3 regions of the Sphingobium sp. SG1 genome follow, and region 2 is predicted to be linked to each of the others. Evidence: predicted binding sites of a transcription regulator. Region 2 holds the regulator's gene; each other region holds the start of a gene.
What was found. Region 2 encodes LexA, which represses DNA repair genes until DNA is damaged. Its sites were predicted from a motif close to GTTCCNCNCTTGTTCT; they were not measured.
Positions count from the first base shown of each region.

Region 1: a site for LexA is predicted at 1,373-1,388, ahead of recA (recombinase RecA). Genes of this name have one in related genera too.
Region 3: a site for LexA is predicted at 1,520-1,535, ahead of AC0KVN_RS25645 (ATP-dependent helicase). Genes of this name have one in related genera too.

Region 1 is NZ_JBVVOJ010000004.1:45,844-49,194, reverse strand. Features, by position in the region: gene AC0KVN_RS10940 (hybrid sensor histidine kinase/response regulator) at 1-909, shown strand, start outside; gene AC0KVN_RS10935 (response regulator) at 994-1,350, shown strand; gene recA (recombinase RecA) at 1,463-2,533, shown strand; gene AC0KVN_RS10925 (hypothetical protein) at 2,711-2,896, opposite strand; gene AC0KVN_RS10920 (methyl-accepting chemotaxis protein) at 2,985-3,351, opposite strand, start outside.
Region 2 is NZ_JBVVOJ010000015.1:46,299-59,677, forward strand. Features, by position in the region: gene AC0KVN_RS22470 (chloride channel protein) at 1-812, opposite strand, end outside; gene trpD (anthranilate phosphoribosyltransferase) at 945-1,937, shown strand; gene trpC (indole-3-glycerol phosphate synthase TrpC) at 1,934-2,725, shown strand; gene moaC (cyclic pyranopterin monophosphate synthase MoaC) at 2,722-3,207, shown strand; gene AC0KVN_RS22490 (molybdopterin molybdotransferase MoeA) at 3,204-4,388, shown strand; gene lexA (transcriptional repressor LexA) at 4,493-5,170, shown strand; gene AC0KVN_RS22500 (ComEC/Rec2 family competence protein) at 5,161-7,293, opposite strand; gene gltX (glutamate--tRNA ligase) at 7,343-8,785, shown strand; gene AC0KVN_RS22510 (citrate synthase) at 8,806-10,092, shown strand; gene AC0KVN_RS22515 (gamma-glutamylcyclotransferase family protein) at 10,154-10,495, opposite strand; gene AC0KVN_RS22520 (sensor histidine kinase) at 10,572-11,963, opposite strand; gene AC0KVN_RS22525 (DUF2336 domain-containing protein) at 11,960-13,045, opposite strand; gene AC0KVN_RS22530 (hypothetical protein) at 13,123-13,379, opposite strand, start outside.
Region 3 is NZ_JBVVOJ010000027.1:1,631-4,981, reverse strand. Features, by position in the region: gene AC0KVN_RS25665 (globin domain-containing protein) at 1-88, opposite strand, end outside; gene AC0KVN_RS25660 (Rrf2 family transcriptional regulator) at 196-690, shown strand; gene AC0KVN_RS25655 (hypothetical protein) at 647-988, opposite strand; gene AC0KVN_RS25650 (GFA family protein) at 1,097-1,492, opposite strand; gene AC0KVN_RS25645 (ATP-dependent helicase) at 1,606-3,351, shown strand, end outside.

The DNA.
Region 1 (3,351 bases), on a different contig from region 2:
CTGCCCGACATCGTCGCCGACGTCTCCAACCTGCTGAAGCGCCTGCTCGGCGAGAATGTGAAGCTCGACGTCAGCCATGGCCGCAACCTCGGCGCGGTGCGCGCCGACCCCGGCCAGCTGGAACAGGTGATCGTCAACCTGGCGGTCAATGCCCGCGACGCCATGCCCGAAGGCGGCACGCTCAATATCCAGACCTATGGCGTGCCGGCGAACCGCGTGCGCGAGATGCGGCAGCAAATTCTGCCGATCAGCGACTATACCGCGCTGCGCGTGTCCGACACGGGCCTGGGCATCCCGCCCGACATCTTGTCCAAGATCTTCGAACCCTTCTTCACCACCAAGGAACTGGGCAAGGGCACGGGCCTTGGCCTTTCCACCGTCTATGGCATCGTCAAGCAGTCGGGCGGCTATATCTTCGCCGAATCCGAACTGGGCCGGGGCGCCAGCTTCGTCATCTATCTGCCGGTCTATGCCGGCGGCGACATCGAGCAGGCCAAGCCCAAGACGCCGATCAAGCGCAGCGAAACCTGGGGCACCGGCACAGTGCTGCTGGTCGAGGATGAGGATATGGTCCGCGCCGTGGCCGAACGCGCCCTCACCCGCCAGGGCTACAAGGTGCTGACCGCCAGCGACGGCGAACAGGGGTTGGAAGTGCTGGGCGGCGGCGAGAAGATCGACCTGCTGATCTCCGACGTGGTGATGCCCAATATGGATGGCCCGGCGATGGTGGCGCAGGCGCGGCGCAGTTTCCCCGACCTCCCCGTGCTGTTCATGTCCGGCTATGCCGAGGAGCAACTGCGCAAGTCGATCGACATCGCCAATGTCGCCTTCCTGCCCAAGCCCTTTTCCGTCAACCAGTTGGCCGAAGCGGCGCGCGACGCGCTGGCGATGCGACCGGCGGCGGAATGAACTTGCCCGCCGGCAAACGATTATGCTGGGCATCGCCTGCCCCTTTGGCTAGCGATGGGAAGCAAGCACAAGGGACAAGGGCGCATGGCTGACGGCAAGTCCATCCTCATCGTCGAGGATGAAGCGATGATCGGCATGATGCTGGAAGATTATCTCGACGCGCTCGGCTATCGCCTCCACGCGACCGCCGCGTCGGTGGACGAGGCGTGCGCCCTGGCGCGCGAGGGCGGGTTCGACGCCGCCCTGCTCGACTGCAATCTCCAGGGTGAAAAAAGCTGGCCGGTCGCCGACATATTGGCCCAGCAGTCGATCCCCTTCCTGTTCGCCACCGGCGGCATGGCGGATGATCTGCCGCAGGGTCATGCCGATCGGCCGACGCTGGCCAAGCCCTTCACCATCGGCGCCGTGGAGCGCGCGCTGGAGAAGATTCTCGCCGACTGAATAGGCAGGATAGGAAATTTCCGTTCCCCTCTTGTTCCGCAGGAACAAACAGGATACATCATTGGCAGGCGCCGAGTGACTCGACGCGATCCGCTTGACAGGGGATAGGCCGATGACCGCTATGCTCTCACTCATCGATTCCAAGAAGACAGGCACAATGGACAGACAGAAAGCATTGGAGGCGGCGCTCGCCCAGATTGATCGCGCCTTCGGCAAGGGCAGCGCGATGAAGCTCGGCAGCCGTGAGAAGATCGAGATTGAATCGATCTCGACCGGCTCGCTCGGCCTCGACATCGCACTCGGCATCGGCGGCCTGCCCAAGGGCCGCATCATCGAGATTTACGGCCCCGAAAGCTCGGGCAAGACCACGCTGACGCTGCATGCGATCGCCGAAGCCCAGAAGGCCGGCGGCACCGCCGCCTTCGTCGACGCGGAACATGCGCTCGACCCCATCTATGCCAAGAAGCTGGGCGTCGACATTGACGAACTGATCGTGTCGCAGCCCGACACCGGCGAACAGGCGCTGGAAATCGTCGACACGCTGGTCCGTTCCAACGCCATCGACATCCTCGTCGTCGACTCGGTCGCCGCGCTGGTGCCGCGCGCCGAGATCGAGGGCGAGATGGGCGACAGCCATGTCGGCCTGCAGGCGCGCCTCATGTCCCAGGCGCTGCGCAAGCTGACCGGGTCGATCGCCCGCTCCAAGTGCATGGTGATCTTCATCAACCAGGTGCGCATGAAGATCGGCGTGATGTACGGCAATCCGGAAACCACCACCGGCGGCAACGCGCTCAAATTCTACGCCTCGGTCCGTCTCGACATCCGTCGCACCGGCCAGATCAAGGATCGCGACGATATCGTCGGTAACGCGACCCGCGTGAAGGTGGTGAAGAACAAGGTCGCCCCGCCCTTCAAGCAGGTCGAATTCGACATCATGTATGGCGAGGGCATTTCCAAGATCGGCGAAATGCTCGACATCGGCGTCAAGGCCGGGCTGGTCGAGAAGTCGGGCTCCTGGTTCTCCTATGACTCGGTCCGCATCGGCCAGGGTCGCGAGAACGCCAAGACCTTCCTCAAGGAAAATCCCGAAATGGCAGACCGCCTGGAAAAGGCGATCCGCGGCAAGACCGAGGAAGTCGCCGAAGGGATGATGGCCGGACCCGAAGCGGGGGATGACGACTAAGCAGGACGACCGCGCCCGACCGGATCAACCGGGCGCCTGATCCTGCCTTTCGTCCACCTCTGGCTTCACGCTCTGAAAAGGCCCGTTGCGCGAAGGCGCGGCGGGCCTTTTACCTGTCGTGCGCACGACAGGGCTGTCGCCATGCAGGCGCAACGGAGGGGAAGAGGGAAAAGACCGCTATTCGTGCGGCCGCAGGGCGCGGTTAAGCGAATCCAGCACTTCGGCGATCGGTTCGGTCACGGTGACGCTGCGGCCTTCGCCAAAGCGGATGCGGGTGCCGTCGGTCACGGATGAGACGAAGGTCACCTGGGTAGGGTTGACCGCGGTTTCGGTGCGATCGACGCCGACGAACATGACGAGCATGATCTTCTCTCCCATTTTCGGCCCGTGCCGGACCCATTGGGTGCAAGACTAGCTGCTTTTTGCGCCGTTACCAGAGGCTTTGTGCGGTTCAGCCTGCCTGGATCGCCTGCAGGAACCGGCTCGCCCGATCGTCCAGCCGGTGCGCGACCGTCGCCAGTTGCCCCGCCGCGACGCCGATATCATGGGCGCCTGCCGCCGCCGCGCTCGCATTGTCGCTGATCTGGCGCGCGCTCTGGCGGATATGGTCGCTCGATGATCCGGCTTCCGACAGGCTGGCGGCGATCGACCGGCTGAAGGCACCATGGCGCGCCACCGCCGAAAAAACCGATGCCGACACCTCGTTCGCGGTCGCCATCGCCGCGTCCATGTGCAGATGCCCCTGCGCCACCGTCTCCACCGCCAGCCGGACATGGCCGATGCGCTGGCCGATCTCGGCCGCCGCCTCACGCGTCTGG
Region 2 (13,379 bases):
CAGCCCTGCACCCGCAGCTCGGCAAAGGTCACCATCCGCATGATGAGGATGCCCAGCCCCGCGCACAGCAGGCCAAGCAGCGCATAGAGAAGATAGTCCGCCGTCCCCAATATCCGGTCCGCCGTGGTCGCGATCAGCCAGGGCTCGACGCCCAGCGCGCGGGTCACGAACGCCGCGCTCAAGGCCGCCGCCACGACCGGCGCGATCGCGGCCGGCGTATAATGGCCGATCACGATCTCGAACGCATAGAAGGCGCCGGCCAGCGGCGCGCCGAAGGCCGCGCCAACCCCTGCCCCCGCACCCGCGCCGACCAAAGTGCGCAGATCATTGCGCCGCAGCTTTAGCCATTGGCCCAGCAGCGACGCGACGCCGCCCCCCATCTGCGCATAGGCCGCCTCCAGCCCGACCGAGGCGCCCGCTCCGTTCGACAAGACCGTCTGCCCGGCAATCACCAGATTGTCGGCCATCGGGATGCGCCCGCCATGCAGGGCATTGGCCTCCACCACGTCGATCAGCGGCCGTTGCCGCCGGCGCAGCAGCCGCGCCAGCAGCACCAGCGCCAGCCCGCCCAGCGGCAGGCCGAGCAATCGCCAGGGATGGCGGATCTCGCCCAACGCGCTCAGCCGGTTGATGCTGACGCCATAGAGCAGTTCCTGAATGCCATGCGCCATCAGCTGCAACAGGTTGGTGATCAGCCCCGCCGCCACGCCCGCCAGTATGGCGAGCAGGATGAAGGCCGCCTCGCTCTCGCGCAGCCGGCGGCGCTGGCGGATGGCAAGGCTCCAGAACAGGGTCGACCAGGATCGGCGCATGGTTTTCCCGACAACGCCCCTTTGGTGCCCGCGTCAAGCCAATTGCCGGACCACGCAACAAAATTCCAATTGGCGGGCAAATAGCATGTCGCCCTCGACTTTCGCGCGTGGCCGGGACTAAAGGCTTGGCCCATGACCCTGTTGCCCGATCCCAGCGCGCCCCTGGCCGCCGACGAAGCCGCCCGCGCCTTCGACCTGCTGTTCGACGCCGACCTGTCGGACGAGGCGATCGCCGGCTTCCTCGTCACCATGGCACGGCGCGGCGAGACTGCGACGGAAATCGCCGCCGCCGCCCGTGCGATGCGCGCCCGGATGATCCCGGTCGATGCCCCCGAAGGCACGATCGACGTTTGTGGCACCGGCGGCGACGGCCATCACACGCTCAACGTCTCGACCGCCGTCAGCCTGGTGGTCGCGGCCGCCGGCGTGCCGGTCGCCAAGCATGGCAATCGTGCCGCCTCGTCCAAGGCGGGGGCCGCCGACACGCTCGAAGCGCTCGGCCTTGATCTTGATCGCGCCGCCGCCACGGCGGAAGCGACGCTCAAGGATCTGGGCATCTGCTTCCTGTTCGCGCAAAATTATCATCCTGCGCTCAAGCGTCTCGGCCCGATCCGCCGGTCGATCGGCGAACGCACCATCTTCAACCTGATGGGGCCGCTCGCCAATCCCGCCAATGTCCGTCGCCAGCTCGCCGGCATCGCTCGCCCCGCCTATGTCCCCATCTATGCCGACGCACTGGGCCAGCTGGGCGCCACCCATGCGATGATCGTGTCGGGCGACGAGGGCCTCGACGAACTCTCGCTCGCCGGCGGCAACGACATTGCCGAGGTGACGGCCGACGGCGTGGTCGCGATGCGCCGCCTGACCGCCGCGGACCTCGGCCTCTCGACCCATCCCGTCACTGCCATTCGCGGCGGCGACCCGGCCCATAATGCCGCGGCTCTTCGCGCCCTGCTCCGGGGTGAGGCCGGCGCCTATCGCGACGCCGTGCTGCTCAACGCCGCCGCCGCTTTGGTGGTGGCTGACGCTGCCCATGATTTCCAGGAAGGCGTCGAACAGGCCGCCGAGGCGATCGACAACGGCCTTGCCAACGCGCTCCTCAATTGCTGGATTGCCTATCAATGACCAACAAGCTCATCGAAATCTGCGATTTCAAGCGCGAGGACGTCGCCCGCCGCAAGGCCGCGACAACGATCGCGTCGCTCCACGCCCGCGCCAGCGAGCAGACCCCGCCGCGCGGCTTCCGCAAGGCGCTGGACGATGCCGCCCGCTCGGGCTTCGGCCTGATCGCCGAGGTGAAGAAGGCCAGCCCGTCCAAGGGGCTGATCCGCGCCGATTTCGATCCGCCGGCCCATGCGCAAGCCTATGCCGCCGGTGGCGCTGCCTGCCTTTCGGTGCTGACCGACGAGCCCTATTTCCAAGGCCATGACGATTATCTGATGGCCGCCCGCTCGGCCTGCGCCCTGCCCGTGCTGCGCAAGGATTTCATCGTCGACCCCTGGCAGATCCTCGAAAGCCGCGCGCTCGGCGCCGACGCGATCCTCATCATCGTCGCCGCGCTGGAAGACGGCCAGATGCAGGAGATTGAGGACGCTGCGCTTGGCCTTGGCATGGATGCCCTGATCGAGGTGCATGACGAGGCCGAACTGGAGCGCGCGCTCAAGCTGCGCTCGCGCCTAATCGGCGTCAACAACCGCGACCTGCGCGATTTCAGCGTCGATTTCGCCCGTACCTATGAACTGGTGGGCAAGGCGCCCGACGGCTGCACCTTCGTCGCCGAAAGCGGCCTTGGCTCGCACGCCGACCTCACCGCCATGGCCGATCATGGCGTGCGCTGCTTCCTGGTCGGCGAAACCCTGATGCGCCAGGCCGATGTCGAGGCGGCGACCCGCAACCTGCTGACGGGCGCATGACCGGCCTCACCCATCTCGACGAGGATGGCGCCGCCCGCATGGTCGATGTCTCGGCCAAGGCCGTGACCGCGCGCGAGGCGGTGGCCGCTGGGCGCATCACCATGGCGGCCGACGCCGCGCAGGCGATCGCCGCCGGCCTCGTCAAGAAGGGGGATGTGCTGGCCGTCGCCCGTGTCGCCGGCATCATGGCGGCCAAGCGCACCGCCGAACTGATCCCGCTCTGCCATCCGATCCCGCTGAGCGCCGTCACCATCGACTTTACCCTCCACGACGATGGCGTCACCGTCACCGCAACCGCGCGCACCGCCGGCCAGACCGGGGTGGAGATGGAGGCGCTGACCGCCGCGACTGCCGCCTTGCTCACCGTCTATGACATGGCCAAGGCGCTCGATAAGGGCATGATAATCGGCGATGTTCGCCTGCTCGCCAAGCGCGGCGGCAAATCGGGCGACTGGACCGCGCCGGAGAGCAGCGACCGATGAACCTGATGCCGGTCGCGGACGCGCAGGCGCGGCTACTTGCCCTCGCCGATCCGTTGCCGGCCGAACATGTGCCCGTCGCCACCTGTGCCGGTCGCTGGCTCGCCACCGACATCAGCGCGCGCCGCGACCAGCCCTGGGCCGATCTTTCCGCGATGGACGGCTATGCCGTGCGCGCATCCGAAGGCGCCGGACCGTGGCAGCTGGTCGCCACCAGCAGCGCGGGCGACGCCGATATCCCGGCCCTGCAACCGGGCCAGGCTTGCCGCATCTTCACCGGCGCGCCCTTGCCGGCCGGCGCCGATGCGATCCTGATCCAGGAAAATGCCACGCGCGCCGGCGACAAACTGACCGCGCATGACGGCATATTGACGCCCGGCAGGCATGTCCGCCCGCTCGGTTCCGATTTCCGCGCCGGCACGCTGCTGGTCAGCGCAGGCAGCCGCCTCACGCCGGGCCAGATCGCGCTTGCCGTCCTTGGCGGCCATGGCAGCCTGCCCGTCGGCGCCCGGCCCCGCATCGCCCTGCTCTCGACCGGCAATGAACTTGTTCCCCCCGGCGCGCCGACGCCGCCGGGCTATCTCCCCTCGTCCAACGCGCCGATGCTCGCGGCCCTGCTCGCCGCCCTGCCCTGCGACGTGATCGACCTTGGCATCGTGCCCGACGATCTCGCTGCCATGACGCAGGCGCTGGAACAGGCGGCACAGGCCGATATCATCGTCTCGACCGGCGGCGCCTCGGTCGGCGACCATGACTATGTCCGCCCCGCCTTCGCGGCCGCCGGCGGCACGCTCGATTTCTACAAGATCGCGATGCGGCCGGGCAAACCGCTGATGGCCGGGCGCCTCGGCAACGCCACCTTCCTCGGCCTGCCGGGCAACCCGGTCTCCGCCTTCGTCACCGGCACGCTGTTCCTCTGCCCGCTGGTGCGCCATCTCGCCGGATCGCGCGCGCCGCTGCCGCCGATCGTGCAGGCCCGCCTTGCCGCCCCACTCGGCCCAACGGCGGAACGCGACGATTATCTGCGCGCCTATCGCGGCGCCGACGGCATCGTCTCCGTCACATCGCAGGACAGCGCCGCCACCGCCGCCATGGCGCTGGCCGACTGCCTGATCCGCCGTCCGGCCGGTTCAGCCCCCGCCATTGCCGGCGACATGGTCGACATCATCCCCCTGACCGCCTGACTATCTGACTGCCTGACCGGCAAAAGCGGCGCATGGCTTAACGCGCTTGACTTGCCCCTTTCCGTTTCCTATGCGTTCTTCATTCGTTCCATGGAGGACCGCCGATGTTGACGCCCAAGCAGCAGGAATTGCTGAGCTTCATTCAGACCCGGCTGGAAGAAGGCGGCGTGTCCCCTTCGTTCGAGGAGATGAAGGACGCGCTCGACCTGCGCTCCAAGTCCGGCATCCACCGGCTGATCAATGCGCTGGAGGAGCGCGGCTTCATCCGCCGCCTGCCCAACCGCGCCCGCGCGCTCGAAGTGCTCAAGCTGCCCGATGCGATGCATCGCGCGCCGGCTCCGGCCATTCCGACGCCCAAGATATCGGCGCCCGCCGTGCTGCTGCCGACCGCCGCCAATGACGTGATCGAAATCCCGCTGCACGGCCGCATCGCCGCCGGCGTGCCGATCGAGGCGATGGAAAGCCACACCATGCTCTCCGTCCCCGCCGCCTTGCTCGGCTCGGGCGATCATTATGCGCTCGAAGTGTCGGGGGACTCGATGATGGAGGCCGGCATTCTCGACGGCGACTTCGCGCTGATCCAGCGCACCGATGTCGCGCGCGAAGGCCAGATCGTCGTCGCTCTGATCGACGACGCCGAAGCGACGCTCAAATATTTCCGCCGCGAAGGCAGCCGGGTTCGGCTCGATCCCGCCAATGCCGCCTATGAACCGCAAATCTACGATCCGCGCCAGGTCCGCATCCAGGGCAAGCTCGCCGGCCTGCTGCGCCGCTACAACTGACCGGCTTTTCGGGGCCGGCGGCGCACGATCCAAGGATGTGCGTCGCCGGGCCGATGGACGGTGTGAACTTTGCCGCTTTCAAGGCTAATCGACAGGCCGCCGGTGCGGGACAGCAGCCGGCGGTCAATCTTCATCCAGCGCGGTCGGCACCAATAAGGCAGGCCCCGGTCACTGATGACGATATCGGCCGCCGCGCAATCCCGCTCCAATATCGGCCGATCAACCAGCATCGCATTGCGCGTCACCAGCAAATGCCAGTCGCGCCCGTCCCGTGGCAACGTCACCGCACATAGATCAGTCGAGCAGCGCGACTGCTTCATCTTCGCGATCGCCTCCAGCGTCCCGTCATAGCCCGCGCTCTCGCTCAGCACGTCGCGGACATACTCACCCGCCCCCTCGCGCAGCAGCGCCATCGTCCCCGCTGGTGTCCGCACCGCGACATGCCGCCCGTCGCCGGTCACCACGATATCGGGCGGCGCCAGCGACGCGATGCCGATCAGGCCGATCGCGACCGGCCCCAGCCCCAGCCAGCGCCAGCGACTGCGCCAGAGCAGGCACCAGAGACCTCCCACCAGGATGACCGCGAACAGCCCGCCCGGCACCGCCGGCGCCAGCATCACCGCCATCGGGCTCGCCGCCACGCCATGCGCCACCGCTAGCAACAGCGCGATCGCCTTGGCCGTGAGCCACCAGAAGGGCGCGCCCAGCCCGACGAGGTCGAAGCCCAGCGCCAGCGCCTCCAGCGGCATGATGACGAAGGTGGTGAGCGGGATCGCGACCAGATTGGCCACCGCGCCCAACAAACCTGCCTTGTGAAAATGGAAAAGGGCGATCGGCGCCAGCACCATTTCGATGGCAAGGCCGGTCATCAGCATCGCCGCCACCGTCCGCCCGGCCTTGCGCAACCAAGGCTCGTCCCGCGCCATCGCGAACGCCTTGAACCGCCGATGCTCGCCCAGCGCCACCAGCGCGACCACGGCGGCAAAGCTCATCTGGAAGCTTGGGCCGATCAGCGCCTCTGGCCAGAAGACCAGCACCACCAGCGCCCCGGTCGCCACTAGCCGCAGGGTGATCGCCTCGCGCCCCAGCGCCAGCCCGCCCAGCACCAGCAGCGCCGCGATGCAGGATCGCACCGTCGGCACCTCCGCGCCGGTCAGCAGCGTATAGCCGATCCCCGCCAGCGCGCCCCCGGCCGCCGCGATCAGCATCAGCGGCCAGTCCAGCGCCGCGCGCGGGATCAGCGCCAGCAGGCGCAACAGCAGGAATATCACCGCCCCGATCAGCGCCGTCACATGCAGCCCGCTGATCGAGAGAAGATGGGCAAGGCCACTACGCCGCATCGCCTCCGCATCCGCTTCGGCAATCGCGCCCTGGTCGCCGGTCGCCAGCGCCACCGCAATCCCCGCCGGTGCGCCCGCCACCTGTCCGCTGATATGATCGAACAGTCGCGCCCGCAGCGTCGCCCCCTCGCGCGCCTGCTCCACCATTTCGACCGGCGCCAGCGCCCGCCCGGTCGCCCCGATCCCCTGGAAATAGGCGCGTCGCGCGAAGTCGAACGCCCCCGGCACGCTCGGCGGCGCGGGCGGCATCAGCCGCACGCGAAAGCGCAGCACCGCCCCCTTGCCCAGCCCTTCGGGCACATCCGCCTCCGCGATATTCACCCGGATCGCCGCGGGCAGCGCCGGCGCCTCGATCGGCCGCAGCCCCACCCGCACCATCTGCTGCGCCGGCAGCTTGGCAACCGCCGTCACCGTGCCGGTCACCTGTGCGAATATGGGACGGGCCAGCGGCGGCTGACCCAGCCATGTCGCCTTACCCCAGACCAGCAGGCAACCAACACAAGCCAACAAGCCGCCCGCCACCAGCATGTGCCGCAATCGTGCGCCCACCGGCAGCAACAGCGCCAGACAGGCCAGCCCCAGCGCCCCGCAGCAACAGGCCAACCAATGTGCCGGCCCCGGCAGCACGAACCAGCCGGCAATGCCCGCGCCCAGCGCCACCGGCACCCACAAGGCGAGCTGTTCGCGCTCCACCTCCAGCCATTGTTCGATCCGCGCAAATCCATTGTGCGCAATACGCACCGTCCTGCGCCCAACGGACGTTTGTCGTGGCTCAAAAGCCATGCTAGGGGGCGTCGCATCCATGGATCAGGCAGGAAGAATGTCAGCGAATATGACGGCAAGTGCAACGGGATTGAACAAGCAGGTGGTGACCCGTTTCGCCCCGTCTCCAACGGGCTTCCTGCATATTGGCGGCGCCCGCACCGCGCTGTTCAACTGGCTGTTTGCGCGCCATCATGGCGGCAAGTTCCTGCTCCGCATCGAGGATACCGATCGCGCCCGCTCCACCGAGGAAGCTGTGGCAGCCATTTTCGACGGCCTGGAATGGCTGAACCTGGGCGGCGATGAGCCCGCCGTGTTCCAGTTCGAGCGCACCCCGCGCCATGCCGAGGTCGCCAATCAGCTGCTCGCCAATGGTCATGCCTATCGCTGCTATGCGACGCAGGAAGAGCTGGCCGAGCTGCGCGAACAGCAGCGCGCCGCCAAGCAGCCGATGCGCTATGACGGCCGCTGGCGCGACCGTTCGCCGGAGGAAGCGCCCGAAGGCGCCCCCTTCGTCATCCGTATCAAGGCCCCTCGGACCGGTGAAACGGTGATCGAGGATGCGGTGCAGGGCCGCGTCGTGGTGCAGAATGCCGAGCTAGACGACATGATCCTGCTCCGGTCGGACGGCACCCCTACCTATATGCTGGCCGTTGTGGTCGACGACCATGACATGGGCGTCACCCATGTCATCCGCGGCGACGATCATCTCAACAACGCCTTCCGCCAATTGGCGATCATCAAGGCGATGGGTTGGGAAGAACCGGTCTATGGCCATATCCCGCTGATCCACGGGTCGGACGGCGCGAAGCTGTCGAAGCGCCACGGTGCGCTCGGCGTCGACGCCTATCGCGACGAGATGGGGATGCTGCCCGAAGCGGTGCTCAACTATCTGCTGCGCCTCGGCTGGGGCCATGGGGACGAGGAGATCATCTCGATCGAACGCGCCATCGAACTGTTCGATATCGACGGCGTCGGCCGTTCGCCCTCGCGCTTCGACATCAAGAAGCTGGAAAATCTGAACGGCCATTATCTGCGCGAGGCCGACGAGGCGCGCCTGGCCGCCCTGGTCGCCCCGCGCGTTGAGTCGCGTCTTGATACGCAACTGAATGATGCCCAGCGCGATATTTTGACCCAGGCGATGGTTTCGCTCAAGCCGCGGGCCAAGACGCTTAACGAAATTGCAGAAGGCGCAGAGTTTCTGTTCAAATCTTGCCCGCTCGATTTTGACGAGAAGGCGTCTGCTCTGCTAGATGAACCCGCGCGTGAGCTGCTGAAAAAGACAGCCGACGCTCTCCAGCCCGTCCAGTCCTGGACGGTTGAAGCGATCGATGAAGTGATACGCCGCGTGGCAGAGGATGCGGGGCTTGGCCTGGGCAAGGTGGCACAGCCGCTTCGTGCGGCGCTCACCGGGCGCACGGTCTCGCCGGGTATTTTTGATGTCCTCTTCCTTCTGGGGAAAGAGGAAAGCTTGAAGCGACTGACCGCTGCGGGGCACGTGGTGGCCGGTTGACGGCAGTTAAGGAGAAAAACATGTCGGATAATAATGCCAGTTTGACCGTTGGCGGAGAGGCCAAGGACTATGCCATCATGGATGGTACCGTCGGTCCCCAGGTCATCGACGTTCGCAAGCTCTACGCCAACACCGGCATGTTCACCTACGATCCGGGCTTCACCTCGACCGCCAGCTGCGAATCGGGCCTGACCTATATCGATGGCGACGCCGGCGTGCTGCTGCATCGTGGCTATCCGATCGGCCAGCTCGCCGAACAGTCCAGCTTCATGGAAGTCTGCTACCTGCTGCTGAACGGCGAACTGCCGTCGGCCAAGGAACTGGCCGAGTTCACCAACACCATCACGCGCCACACCATGGTGCATGAACAGCTGACCGCCTTCTTCCGCGGCTTCCGTCGTGACGCCCACCCGATGGCGATCATGGTCGGCGTCGTCGGCGCCCTGTCGGCCTTCTATCATGACTCGACCGACATCAACGATCCGGAACAGCGCCGCATTGCGAGCCACCGCCTGATCGCCAAGATGCCGACGATCGCTGCGATGGCGTACAAATATTCGGTGGGCCAGCCCTTCGTCTATCCGCGCAACGACCTGAGCTATACCGCCAACTTCCTGAACATGACCTTCTCGGTCCCGGCGGAAGAGTATAAGATCGATCCGATCGTCGTCGACGCGATGGACAAAATCTTCACCCTGCATGCCGACCATGAGCAGAACGCGTCGACCTCGACCGTCCGCCTCGCCGGTTCGTCGGGTGCCAATCCCTTCGCCTGCATCGCGGCCGGCATCGCTTGCCTGTGGGGCCCGGCGCATGGCGGCGCGAACGAAGCCGCGCTCAACATGCTGCGCGAAATCGGCACCGTCGATCGCATTCCGGAATATATCGCCCGCGCCAAGAACAAGGACGATCCGTTCCGCCTGATGGGCTTTGGCCATCGCGTCTACAAGAATTACGATCCGCGCGCGACCGTGATGCAGAAGACCGCGAAGGACGTGCTGGAGAAGCTGGGCGTCAACGACCCGATCTTCGACGTTGCCAAGGAACTGGAGCAGATCGCCCTCAACGATCCCTACTTCATCGAGAAGAAGCTCTACCCGAATGTCGACTTCTATTCGGGCGTGATCCTCTCGGCGATCGGCTTCCCGACCGAAATGTTCACCGTGCTCTTCGCCCTCGCCCGCACCGTGGGCTGGGTCGCGCAGTGGAACGAAATGATTTCGGACCCAGCGCAGAAGATCGGTCGTCCGCGTCAGCTCTACACTGGCCCGACGCAGCGCGACTATGTCGCCGTCGACAAGCGCTAAGACGCGGTCACAAGAGACAAGAGGAACGGCGCCCCATCGGGCGCCGTTTTTCGTTTAGGGCTCAGCCGCCTACCCCTGCATGGACATAGATCCAGGCTGGCACCCGCCCCTGATCGGTAACGACATCGATCGCGGCACGGCGATAATCCGTCCCCTCGAACGCATCGAGCCGCGCCCAGTGCGCCGGCAGGTCGGGCGAGCGGAACAGCTGGACCGGCACCGCCGCGCCGCCCTCGTCGGGAATGAAGGCGGGAAAGCCCATCGACGCGGCCCAGCCATGCGCGACCAGATGGCCGGTCACATGCCCCGCCTGCCAACGGCCCTGCAGCTGCGCCAGTTGATGATGATTGGCCCGTCCGGGCGCCAGCGTGCCATAGGTGGCCAGGCAATGCGATCTGTCCATGCCACCACCCTATCGGGGCAGCATCGGCCGGACAAACAAGCGCTCTTTATCTCATATAAGCGCGATCGCGCATCCGTCAGTCGAGCACCGGCAGCGTCAGGATGAAGCGCGCACCCTCGCCCGGCGTGCCGCCGACGCTGATGTCGCCGCCCATCGCCCGCGCCAGCTTGCGCGAGATATAGAGGCCAAGCCCGCTGCCGCCCGGATCGTCACGTCCCAGCCGCTCGAACTTGTCGAAAATCTTCTCGCGATCCTCCAGCGCCACGCCCGCACCCTGGTCGATCACCAGCACCCGAGCCTGCCGGTGCTCGCGCTCGACGACGATGCGCACCTGTGATCCCTCGGGTGAATAGCGCACCGCATTGCCGACCAGATTGACCAGGATCTGCAGCACGCGGCGGAACTCGCCCCTCGCCATCAATATCTGCTCGACATCCGGGCAATGGATCTTGATGTGCCGATCCAACGCCTTGACCGTCAGCAGGCCGCCGGCCCGCCGGCCCAGGTCCGCCAGGTCGACATCCTCGATGATCACGCCGAAATCGGGTCGGTCGATCGCCTGCAGATCCGCCAGATCGTCGACCAGCGCCATCAGATGACGGCCGGCAGTCGCGATATCATTGGCATAATCGGCATAATCGGGCCGCAACGGCCCTTCCAGTTGCGCGCCGATCGTGTCCGCATTCGCGATGATCCGCCCCAGCGGCTGGCGCAGCGATCGATCAAGCCGCTTGCCGAACTCACCGGGATAGAGCGACAATTGCGTCGTATCCGCCCGCGCCAGCGCCGGCGGCCGCTCGATCGGGCAGGCCTTGCCGCGATAGCCGACCAGATGGCCGGCCAGGTCGAACAGCGGAAAGCCCGCCAGCCGCACATGCTGTTCGGGATCATGCACCAATGTCGCGACCTGATCGCGGAAGGCGCGGCGCTGGGTGAAGCCGCGCAGGATCGCCATGTCGCCCTCACCATCGCTCTGCAGCTCGAAATAGCTGGAGAAACGGCTACCCGGCAGGGGCGGCTGCGTCGGCAATGCGCCCTGCCGGTCGGTCCCGGCAATCGCCATCTGGAACTGCAACTGGGTGTCGATCTGCCAGGTCCAGCCATCGGCCAGCGCCGCCAGGTCGGCCTCGCGCCGGCTATGGTCGCCGGCATTGGCCAGCGGCGGACGCTCGCTCCAGTCGACCACCGCCAGCGACACGATGCGCCCGTCCGGCCCTTCGTCGCTCCGCGCCCGCACCCACATGTCGATGTCGCCTCGCTCCGCCGCCGCGACCACGGGACGCGATACGGTGACGCCCAGCCGCGCCGCCAGCCGCACCACGGCGGCCAGTTGCGGAATGGCGAGCGGCCCCAGCAGATCGCTCCCCGCCTCCCGCTGCAAGGCGAGCAGCGGCGCATCAGCACTCAGAAGCGTGCCGTCCGCCGATGCCGTTGCCCGGACGATGGAGGGGTGGAGCGTCATGTTCATCCGGTGACGCGCCGCAAATGATCGAGCTTCGCGCGGAAGGCGGCCGGCGCGCGCAAGGCCCCCACCACGGCTTCCGCCTTCACGTCGCTCAACAGTTGATACTGATCGGCCTCGGCCACGATCACCGCGTCCGACAGGCCCGGCCGCACCGGCCGCAGCGCCAGCAGCAGATGGCGATAATCCGCCCCGGTTCCGCCCAGCGCCCGGCACAGGGTCGCGACCTGCATCACCGGTCCCATGATCAAAATATCCGTCACCTGCGCGGTGCCGAGGCGCAGCCGTCGCCCGGCCAGCGCCGCAAACAACAGGAAACGTCGCTGCCCCAGCGCCGCGCCCAGAAGGTCGGGCGCATCGGCCTGCGGCCCCAACCGGCGCACCAGTTGGTCGGCCGCCGCGATCGGGCCATTGCTTTCGTCATGGCTGGCAAGCAGCGCCCAGCCCGCCCGCTCGAACGCGCCGAGCAATTGATTGTCGGGCTCCAGCGCGGTCCGCTGCACCACCGCCGCCAGACAGGCCGCCGCCGTCCACACCAGTTCGGCAAAATGTTCGGCCGGCAGATCGGGCCGCATCGGCTGATCCTCGCCGCCCATCGCCTGCCACTGTCCTTCGGCCAGCGCCAGCGCGACGATCGCGTCACCAATTTCGGGATCATCCGACGACAGGATCGACTCGGCCTCGGGCTGTTCCGGCGGCTCGCCATCAGGGCGCCCGATCTGCCGCAGCAACAGGCTTACCCCCGCACGCATCTGCATATGGGCCAGCAGGGCCGGCCCCAGCAGGGTCGGCTGCGCACAGATGGTCGGCCAGCACAGCCCATCGGGCCAGCGCCCCAGCGCTGCCGCAATGGCAGGATCACCCGCCAGGCTCAGCCGCAGCGCGGTTTCGATCGCGGTCAGGCATCCGCCCAGATGACGGCGCGTCTCCGCGATCAGCGCATCATGGCGCGCCCGGTCCTCGACCGGAAAGAAAAAGGCGAGATCAATCGCATGGCCGACGGGCACGGCCGACATGCCGGCCATGACATGTGCCATGGGCCAGCTGTCCGCCATGATGGATCCGGCAAGGGACGTGTGGGCGCTCATGCAAGGCAGCATAACCCCACGTCGTTAAAATGCACTAAACCCTGACAGCAAAATCAACGATCTCGATGCGACAAAAATCATCCGCCCCGACGCGACAGGATGATCGCCCCGATCGATCCGATCGCCGCCAGCATGGCAACGTCGAAACCAAATGCCTCCGCCCCCGTCAGCAAGGCTGCCAGCAGTACCAGCAACGCGGTGCCCGGCGTGAAGATCATCCAGGGGCGCGCCGCCCCGGTCCGGCGCCAGCGATCGGCAACCGTGATGATACCCAGCAACAACGCCAGATAGTTGGGCACCATCCCGCTGCCCGACAGCATCACGCCGATCAGCG
Region 3 (3,351 bases), on a different contig from region 2:
GGGTGGTGATCTCGACGCCATGGCGGCGCAGCGCCGGGCCGGTCGCCTTCACGATGGCGATGGTTTCGGGGGACAGGGTTTCGCGCATGACAGGCTCCTTATCGGGGATTCGATAAGGTTCATTTAATATGCATCTTTTAAGATGTAAATTGAATATATGTTTATGACACTCTGCCCGCAGGATAGGAGGGCGCGATGCAATTGACCCGCCACACCGATTATGCGCTGCGCGTGCTGATCCATCTCGCCGCCGTGCCGGGTGGACGGGCGACGATCCCGGAAATTGCCGATGCCTATGGCCTGTCGCGCAATCATCTGATGAAGGTGGTGCATGGTCTGGGCCAGGGTGGCTTCATCCGCACCCAGCGTGGTCGCGGCGGCGGCTTCACCCTTGCCGCCGACCCTGCCGATATCCGCATCGGCGCGGTCGTACGCCATAGCGAGCCGGACATGGCGATGGCCGATTGCGCGGCCTGCGCGATCCGTCCCGCCTGCGGCCTGTCGGGCATATTGGCGCAGGCGGTCGGTGCTTTCCTGACGGTGCTGGACGGCTATAGCCTGGCCGACGCGGCGCGTGACCGGACCGGCCTCGCAGCGCTCATCGCCGCCCTGCCCGGCCCGACATCGACCGACCCCAAACCGGATCTCAGCCCGGCCTGCGCATCCTCTTCTTCGCCTCGCCCGGATTGACGCAACCGTCCTGCACGCCCTTGCCGCAGACCGGATAAGCCTTCGCCTCGGTCGGCGGCGGCGTCATGTTGCCGCCCACCGTCACAGGATTGGCCGCCGTGCCCACAGGCGCAGCCGGATCGCGCGGCACGTCCGCCGGCGCCGGCACCATGCCCGTCTCGGCCGGCACCGCGCCGGTCGGCTGGGCCGCATTGGGATCCTGGTTCTGGGCCGGCGGCGACATCGCCTGCGCCCCGGCCTGACCGGGCAGCGCCGCCATCGACAGGGCAGCAAAGCCGGCGATCATGATGATCTTCATCGGGTTCGTCCTTCTACTCCTTGCCCCGAGCAAGGGAGAAACCGGCCGCCCCGCCTCCCTGTTCCGCGTCAGCGACGAACCGTGCCGCCGCTGACGCCGGCCGCACGCTCAGTCCGACGGGTATCGATCGAACCGGGGCAGGTCATGCGCCGCCGCCATCCACGGCGCCGCCTCGGCATATTGGATATGCACCGCCGGCGGAAAGGCGCTCTGGTCGTCCAACGTCGCGCTCTGGATGTCGATCATGCCGGGAAAGACCGTCGGGTTGGTGTAGAACAGCCCGGTGCCACAAGTGCCACAGAAATGGCGGGTCGCATTGTCCGACGACTGATAGGTGACCGGATCGCCCTCTATCGTCACCTTGTCATGCGCGAACAGCGCCCAGCCGACCATCGGCGCGCCCGCGCTCATCCGGCAATCGCTGCAATGGCACAGCGCGCTGTAAACCGGCTCGCCCTCCGCCGCATAATGGATCGCCCCGCACTGGCACCGCCCCGTCACCATCATCTTGCTCCATTCGCATCTTGCGTGATTCCCTTTTTGTTCTCATAGATTGCGTCCCGCTGCAAGGCCATCTGCCCTTGCCCCCGCAACCGCCCATCCCTAGTTGATCGCCCATGACCGTGCCTGCCCCCTCTCCCAATGACCCGCCCTATCTGAAGGGCCTCAACGAACCGCAGCGCGAAGCGGTGCTGACCACGGAGGGACCGGTGCTGGTGCTGGCCGGCGCGGGCACGGGCAAGACCGCAGCGCTTACCGCCCGCCTCGCCCATCTGGTCGCGACCCAGCGCGCCTGGCCCTCGGAAATCCTGGCCGTGACCTTCACCAACAAGGCGGCACGGGAAATGCGCGAGCGCGTCGGCCGGATGATCGGCCCGGCGGTCGAGGGCATGCCCTGGCTCGGCACCTTCCACGCGATCGCCGCCAAGATGCTGCGCCGCCATGCCGAACTGGTGGGTCTCCAGTCCAATTTCACCATCCTCGACACCGATGACCAGTTGCGCCTGATGAAGCAGCTGATCCAGGCGGAGGGAATTGACGAGAAGCGCTGGCCCGCGCGTCAACTCGCCGGCCTGATCGACCAGTGGAAGAACAAGGGCCTCACCCCGGAAGAAGTCGGCGCCGGCGAGGCAGAGGGCTATGCCCATGGCAAGGGTCAGAAGCTCTATGCCGCCTACCAGGCTCGTCTGCGTGAAGTGAATGCCTGTGATTTCGGTGACTTGCTACTCCACTCTCTCACCATCTTGAAGCGCCATCGCGACGTGCTGGAGCAATATCAGCAGCGCTTCAAATATATCATGGTGGACGAGTATCAGGACACCAATAGCAGCCAATATCTCTGGCTGCGGCTGCTCGCCCAGACCCGCAAGAATATCTGCTGCGTCGGTGACGACGACCAGTCCATCTATTCATGGCGTGGCGCAGAAGTCGCCAATATCCTGCGGTTCGAAAAGGATTTTCCGGGCGCCGTGATCGTCCGCCTGGAACAGAATTACCGCTCCACCCCGCATATCCTGGGCGCCGCCTCCGGGGTGATCGCGGAAAATGGCAATCGCCTGGGCAAGACATTGTGGACCGACATCGACGTCGGCGAGAAGGTGCGCGTGCTCGGCGTGTGGGACGGGCCGGAGGAAGCCCGCCGCGTCGGCGACGAGATCGAGGCGATCGCCCGCGCCGGTGGATCGCTGGACGAGGTTGCTATCCTCGTCCGCGCCCAGCACCAGACCCGCGAATTCGAAGACCGCTTCATCCAGATCGGCCTGCCCTATCGCATCGTCGGCGGCTTCCGCTTCTATGAGCGCGCCGAAATCCGCGATGCGCTCGCCTATCTGCGCCTCGTCAACCAGCCGGCCGACGACCTGGCCTTCGAACGCATCGTCAACGTGCCGAAGCGCGGCCTGGGCGACAAGGCGGTCGAGAAGCTGCACCGTCTGGCGCGCGCGGAGGGCATTCCCCTCGCCCTTGCCGCCGCGCGCATCCTCGACACCGACGAACTGACGCCCCAGGCGCGCCGTTCGCTCGGCGCCTTCATCGGCGACCTCGCCCGCTGGCGCGATCGCGCCGCACAACTGCCCCATGCCGAACTGGCGCGCCAGATCCTGGACGAAAGCGGCTATACCACCACGCTCCAGGCCGAACGCTCGACCGAGAGCGCCGGGCGCCTCGAAAATCTGAGCGAACTCAGCCGCGCGATGGAGGAATATGAGACGCTGGGCGCCTTCCTCGAACATGTCAGCCTGGTCATGGACAATGAGGCGCAGCAGGATGAGCAGAAGCTCACCATCATGACCATCCACGCCGCCAAGGGCCTGGAATTCGACAATGTCTTCCTCGCCGGCTGGGAGGAAGGCATCTTCCCCTCG